3 regions of the Neorhizobium sp. S3-V5DH genome follow, and region 3 is predicted to be linked to each of the others. Evidence: predicted binding sites of a transcription regulator. Region 3 holds the regulator's gene; each other region holds the start of a gene.
The links. The regulator HrcA, encoded in region 3, represses chaperone genes, less so after heat shock. The targets are predictions, from matches to a motif close to GTTAGCACTCNCNNNNNGNGAGTGCTAAC.

Region 1 (2,267 bases), 440 kb from region 3:
CATTCTCGAGCTTGATGCCGAGGTCTTCGGAGATGACAGTGCCGCCCGTGAGGATGGCGATGTCTTCCAGCATGGCCTTGCGGCGGTCGCCGAAGCCCGGAGCCTTGACGGCAGCAATCTTCAGGCCACCGCGCAGCTTGTTGACGACGAGGGTAGCAAGTGCCTCGCCTTCGACGTCTTCAGCGATGATCAGGAGCGGCTTGCCGGTCTGAACGACGGCTTCGAGAACCGGGAGCATGGCCTGCAGGTTCGAGAGCTTCTTCTCGTGAAGGAGAATGTAAGCGTCATCGAGATCGGCAACCATCTTTTCCGGGTTGGTCACGAAGTAGGGCGACAGGTAGCCGCGGTCGAACTGCATGCCTTCGACGACTTCGAGTTCGGTTTCGGCGGTCTTGGCTTCTTCAACCGTGATGACGCCTTCGTTGCCGACCTTCTGCATGGCTTCAGCAATGTCGAGGCCGATCTGGCGCTCGCCGTTTGCGGAGATCGTGCCGACCTGGGCAACTTCTTCCGAAGTGTTGATCTTCTTGGCCTTGGCCTGGAGATCCTTGACGACTTCGGCTACGGCGAGATCGATGCCGCGCTTCAGGTCCATCGGGTTCATGCCGGCTGCGACGGCCTTGTTGCCTTCGCGAACGATAGCCTGGGCGAGAACGGTAGCGGTGGTGGTGCCGTCGCCGGCGATGTCGTTGGTCTTCGAAGCGACTTCGCGGACCATCTGGGCGCCCATGTTTTCGAACTTGTCTTCCAGTTCGATTTCCTTGGCGACGGAGACGCCGTCCTTGGTGATGCGCGGCGCACCGAAGGACTTGTCGATAACGACGTTACGACCCTTCGGGCCGAGCGTTACCTTGACTGCGTCAGCGAGAATGTCGACGCCACGCAGCATCTTTTCACGTGCGGTGCGGCCGAATTTGACTTCTTTAGCTGCCATTTTGAGAACTCCTGAAAAGGGGTGTCAGCGAATTTCGGTAAGGACAGGCGGCTTATCAGCCGATGATGCCCATGATGTCGGCTTCCTTCATGATCAGAAGGTCTTCGCCGTTGATCTTGACTTCGGTGCCGGACCACTTGCCGAAGAGAACGCGGTCGCCAGCCTTGACGTCGAGAGCGACGACCTTGCCGGATTCATCGCGGGCGCCAGAACCGACGGCGACGATTTCGCCTTCCTGCGGCTTTTCCTTGGCGGTATCAGGAATGATGATGCCGCCCTTGGTCTTTTCTTCAGACTCGACGCGACGAACGACGACGCGATCGTGCAGGGGGCGGAAATTGGTGCTTGCCATTGTCTAATCCCTCGATCAAATGACATTGACGGATCACGTGATGATCCGCTGGAATGTTAGCACTCACCTCCAGGGAGTGCTAAGCGCCGCGGATGTAGGCTCGGCGAGGGGAAGAGTCAAGGATAGGGAAAGAAAAAACCGCGCTTCGCGAGGAGCCGGGCGGTTGCTGAAACTTGACTTTGGAGTAGCAATTTCGTCTAAATGATATATGGGGTTTGCGAGTGCCCCACGAGGCGCCATGCCGAAGTTCGCGTCCTTCATATGACTATCACATATGAACCTTAGAGGGCACGACCATGGCGACTTATAATGCTATCTCATCTGAGAAATTGGCACGATTAATCGGTACTCCCAAGGCGCCGCTGATTATCGACGTGCGCGACCGGGACGACTTTGCCGAAAACCCTTTCCTGCTGCCGGCTTCGCTCAAGAAGGCTCACCACGATGTCGCCGATTGGGCTCCGTCGTTGAACGGGCGATGGGTTGTGGTCGTCTGCCAGAAGGGCCGCAAGCTGAGCGAAGGCGTTGCGGCCTTCCTGCGTATTGCGGGCGCCGAGGCAGAGGTTCTGGAGGGAGGTTTCGAAAGCTGGCGGGAACTCGGGCTGCCGCTCCTGCCTGTGGAAAGGATCCCCGACAGGAAGGCCGACGGCGCGACACTCTGGGTAACGCGCGCCCGGCCGAAAATCGACCGCATCGCCTGTCCCTGGCTGATCCGCCGCTTTGTTGATCCCGGCGCCACTTTTCTATTCGTCTCGGCTGTAGAGGTCGAGGCCGTCGCCGACCGCTTCGGCGCGACGCCTTTCGATATCGAAGGCGTCTTCTGGAGCCATCGCGGCGAACTCTGCAGCTTCGATGTCATGATCGAGGAGTTCGGATTGTCATTTCCCGCACTCGGCCACCTCGCTCGGATCGTCCGAGGCGCCGACACGGACCGGCCCGACCTTGAGCCTCAGGCTGCGGGGCTCCTGGCGATATCGCTTG
Region 2 (2,267 bases), on a different contig from region 3:
GCTCGCCGCTCCCATCATCATCATATTCGCCATCGCCTTGAAGCGGATGGGCGTCCTCCAGGGCTATAGCTCATTCGCCGCCGTCGTGTTCTCCGTGGCGATAGCGGGCGTTCTGTTCTGGCAGCAATAGCCGTTCGGCATGGCGCAGCTCGCCGGCTTTGGCATTGCCCCAGCAGTCAGGCCCGGTTGCCGAGCTTCTCGTCCATAAGGGCCGGGTTCGACTTCCTCATCCGACCTCCTATATCGAGTCTCATCCAGACTGGGATGATGACACAGGAACGGAGGAAGATATGACAATGACTTCACAAGACGTCATCGCCGTACTTGGGCCCGTTGACCGGGCGCTGATTGCCGAGATTGTTGCAACCGGCGCCGAGGCTGGGGAGCTCGCCGAAGCATGGGCCTGGGTCAACAGCGACGAAGCGCTGATTGGCGAGGGTCGTCGTCTTCCGAAGGGAAGGGTTGCTGAACTCGTCGATCTTCTCTCGGCGGAAGACGAGGACTGGGAGGAATAGCTCCTGAAGCTGTTCGGAAAAGACTATCTTCCGGATCGTTAGGCAGACGTCAGTTGATGGTGAACTCTCCGTCGATCTGTTTCCATTCGTGCGGTCCGATCAGGCGTTTGTGGGTAAAGCGGATGGAATGCAGCGGACCGTCGAGATTGTCCTGCCAGAAATCCAGAAACCGGTGCATTTCCGGGAAATCGGGGGCGATGTCGTAGTCCTGCCAGACATAGGTCTGCAGCACGGATTCGAAATCCGGGATGCGATAGAGGATATGAGCAGTCGTCAGGCCGTAACCCTTGAGCTGATATTCCAAATCAGACGAAAAACGCATGCTTTGCTCCATTGCAATATTTGACGAGCCGCCTCGCGGGAAGCGGCTGATCATTGCAACGCGAGTGGGCGAATTGTTGTTCCTTTTTAGACCTTTAGCAGCCAGTGATCGAGAGTGCTAATTTTTTCGCAGACGGCCCTTGAAACTGCAATTTGCGCTAACCAAATCGATTTCGCCGATTGCTCGAAGAAGAGGATCGGCGCTCGTCCAGACCGGTCATCCGGTCCGGTGGGGAGCTTGATCATCATTGTTTGTCCAGGAGGAAAACATGGCGTTCCGACCGCTTCATGATCGCATTCTCGTTCGCCGCGTGGAGTCTGAAGAAAAGACCAAAGGCGGCATTATCATTCCCGACACCGCTAAGGAAAAGCCGCACGAAGGCGAAGTGATCGCCGTTGGTCCCGGCGCGCGCAACGACCAGGGGCAGCTTCAGCCACTCGACGTAAAGGTGGGTGACCGCATCCTGTTCGGCAAATGGTCCGGCACCGAGATCAAGATCAACGGCGAGGACCTTCTGATCATGAAGGAAAGCGATGTCATGGGCATCATCGAAGCCCAGGCCGAGCAGAGACAGGCTGCCTGAAGCGCTTTGTCCATCAGTCAATGTAGCTGCCTAATTGAGGAGTGAAAAAATGGCTGCAAAAGAAGTCAAATTCCATACCGATGCCCGTGAGCGGATGTTGCGCGGCGTCGATGTTCTCGCCAATGCGGTCAAGGTGACGCTCGGCCCGAAAGGGCGCAATGTCGTCATCGACAAGTCCTTCGGTGCGCCGCGCATTACCAAGGACGGCGTCTCCGTCGCCAAGGAAATTGAACTGGAGGACAAGTTCGAGAATATGGGTGCGCAGATGCTGCGCGAGGTGGCATCGAAGACCAACGACCTTGCCGGCGACGGCACCACGACCGCAACGGTTCTCGCCCAGGCCATCGTCAAAGAAGGTGCCAAGGCGGTTGCGTCCGGCATGAACCCGATGGATCTGAAGCGCGGCATCGACCTTGCTGTCGACGCTGTCGTGAAAGAATTGAAGGCCAACGCCCGCAAAATCTCCAACAATTCGGAAATCGCCCAGGTCGGCACTATTTCCGCCAACGGCGACACCGAAATCGGCCGCTATCTCGCAGAAGCGATGGATAAAGTCGGCAATGAGGGCGTGATCACGGTTGAAGAAGCCAAGACCGCCGAGACCGAACTCGAAGTGGTCGAAGGCATGCAGTTCGACCGAGGTTATCTCTCGCCCTATTTCGTGACCAACCAGGACAAGATGCGGGTCGAACTCGAAGACCCCTATATTCTGATCCACGAAAAGAAGCTCTCCAACCTGCAGTCGATGCTGCCGGTTCTCGAAGCCGTCGTGCAGTCCGGCAAGCCGCTTCTCATTATTGCCGAAGACGTGGAAGGTGAGGCGCTGGCAACGCTCGTTGTCAACAAG
Region 3 (2,267 bases):
GGCGGAATCCTCCAGATAATCGAGGTCGATGACCGGCTGAGTGGCGAAGATCCCGCAGGAAATGGCCGCCACATGATCCCTCAGCACCTTCTCGACCTTGATCATCGAGCGGGCCTCCATCCATTTCAGACAATCGTAAAGCGCCACCCAGCCGCCGGTGATCGACGCCGTGCGGGTGCCGCCATCGGCCTGGATGACGTCGCAGTCGACGGTGATCTGCCGTTCGCCGAGTGCTTCGAGATCGATGACGGCGCGAAGCGATCGGCCGATCAGACGCTGGATCTCCTGCGTCCGGCCGCCCTGCTTGCCTGCTGCCGCTTCACGTTTCATGCGCTCGCCCGTCGCGCGCGGCAGCATGCCGTATTCGGCAGTCACCCAGCCCTTGCCGGAATTGCGCAGCCACGGCGGCGTCTTTTCCTCAAGGCTGGCCGTGCACAGGACATGCGTGTCGCCGAACTTGACGAGGCAGGAGCCTTCCGCATGTTTGGAAAAATTGCGCTCGAACGAGACCTTGCGCATCTGGTTTGTCTGTCTGCCTGAAGGCCTCATGCTCTGCTCCTGAATTGCGTTGGCGTCTTCTAAGACCGCCGCCGCTCTTTTGCAAAGGAAAAGCCCCGGCCGGTTACAGCGGTGTCACGGAAGAACAATTATTTCCAATTTGCGCCGGCCGGGGGAATGACTATATTTCCCTTGGAGATCAACGGCACGGTGAAGGATTGATGGGTTTTTCTGGACCGACGGGTAGAGACAACGGGTCCGTGCTCGATGACCGTTCGCGGGAAATATTCCGTCGCATCGTCGAAAGCTATCTCGAAAACGGTGAGCCGCTCGGCTCCCGAAATCTTTCGCGTCTCCTGCCCATGTCGCTCTCGCCGGCTTCCGTGCGCAATGTCATGAGTGATCTGGAGGAGCTCGGCCTCATCTATTCGCCGCATGTCAGTGCCGGCCGTCTGCCGACGCAGACAGGCCTCCGCTTCTTTGTCGACGCCTTCATGCAGGTCGGAAACCTCTCGGAGGAGGAGCGCTCTGCAATCGACCGGCAGGTTCGCCGCGCCGATCGCGATCAGCCGATGGAAAGCCTGATGGCGGAAGCGAGCCTGATGCTCTCCGGCGTGTCGCGTGGCGCCGGCCTCGTCATCACAACCAAAAGCGATCCGGTCCTCAAGCATGTGGAATTTATCCGCCTGGAGCCGACAAAGGCGCTTGCCGTATTGGTCGGCGACCATAACCAGGTGGAAAACCGCATCATCGAATTGCCGGCGGGCGTCACGTCCTCGCAATTGGTGGAGGCTGCGAATTTCCTGAATGCGCACCTAACGGGGCAGACCCTTCCGGAACTGCGCAACCAGCTCACGAAGCTGAAGGATGCGGTCCAGAGCGAGCTTTATGCCCTCTCCCAGGATCTGGTCGAACGGGGGCTGGCGGTTTGGTCCGGCGACAGCGAGGAAGGCAAACCGAGCCAGCTTATTGTCCGCGGCCGCGCCAACCTGCTTCAGGGCCTCGACGAGACGGCGGATCTCGACCGGCTTCGGCTTCTCTTCGACGATCTGGAAAAGAAGGACAGCCTGATCGAGATCCTGGAGCTTGCCGAGAGGGGGCCTGGTGTCCGCATATTCATCGGTTCCGAAAACAAGCTTTTCTCGCTCTCAGGTTCTTCCTTGATCGTCGCGCCCTATCGCGACGGCGAGGATCGTATCGTGGGGGCCGTCGGGGTTATCGGGCCGACCCGTCTCAATTATTCCCGCATCGTGCCCATGGTGGATTATACGGCCCAGCTTCTGGCAAGGCTGTCGCGGTGAAACCGGCTGAATGCCGGCTCAAGTTTCCCGGCGAGCCTTGATTTTTCCACTTTAAACCTCGATATCGGGCACAAATCCAACGCCATATATCCCAGTGAAGAATAACCGGAGACCGTCATGACCGACGAAACCAAGAAGCACGGACCTGACGCAGCCGCCGCCGAAAATACGGCGGAAGCCGTGGCGTCTGCTCTTCAGGACGCGGCCAACCAGGGCGCAGCCGAAGCGCCGGCCGCGGCCGAGCCCGACCCCATCGAGGTTTTGAAGGCGGAGAACAACGAATTGCGTGATCGCTTCCTGCGCCTTGCCGCCGAAATGGACAATCTGCGCCGCCGCACCGACCGCGATGTCAAGGATGCCAAGTCCTATGCAGTCGCTGGCTTTGCGCGCGACATGCTTGCCGTTTCCGATAATCTGCGCCGAGCATTGGATGCCGTTCCGACGGAAATGCGCGCAGCTGCCGACGCG

Region 1: the regulator HrcA is predicted to act here: its motif matches at 1,342-1,370, upstream of groES (co-chaperone GroES).
Region 2: the regulator HrcA is predicted to act here: its motif matches at 931-959, upstream of groES (co-chaperone GroES).

The regions. Positions count from the first base shown of each region.
Region 1 covers NZ_SMCL01000001.1:511,567-513,833, forward strand. The annotation lists gene groL (chaperonin GroEL) at 1-934, opposite strand, end outside; gene groES (co-chaperone GroES) at 990-1,286, opposite strand; gene EDE09_RS02530 (sulfurtransferase/chromate resistance protein) at 1,583-2,267, shown strand, end outside.
Region 2 covers NZ_SMCL01000002.1:22,146-24,412, reverse strand. The annotation lists gene EDE09_RS28055 (hypothetical protein) at 1-130, shown strand, start outside; gene EDE09_RS03585 (hypothetical protein) at 291-515, shown strand; gene EDE09_RS03580 (aspartate-semialdehyde dehydrogenase) at 565-837, opposite strand; gene groES (co-chaperone GroES) at 1,106-1,420, shown strand; gene groL (chaperonin GroEL) at 1,470-2,267, shown strand, end outside.
Region 3 covers NZ_SMCL01000001.1:74,049-76,315, forward strand. The annotation lists gene rph (ribonuclease PH) at 1-549, opposite strand, end outside; gene hrcA (heat-inducible transcriptional repressor HrcA) at 720-1,799, shown strand; gene grpE (nucleotide exchange factor GrpE) at 1,917-2,267, shown strand, end outside.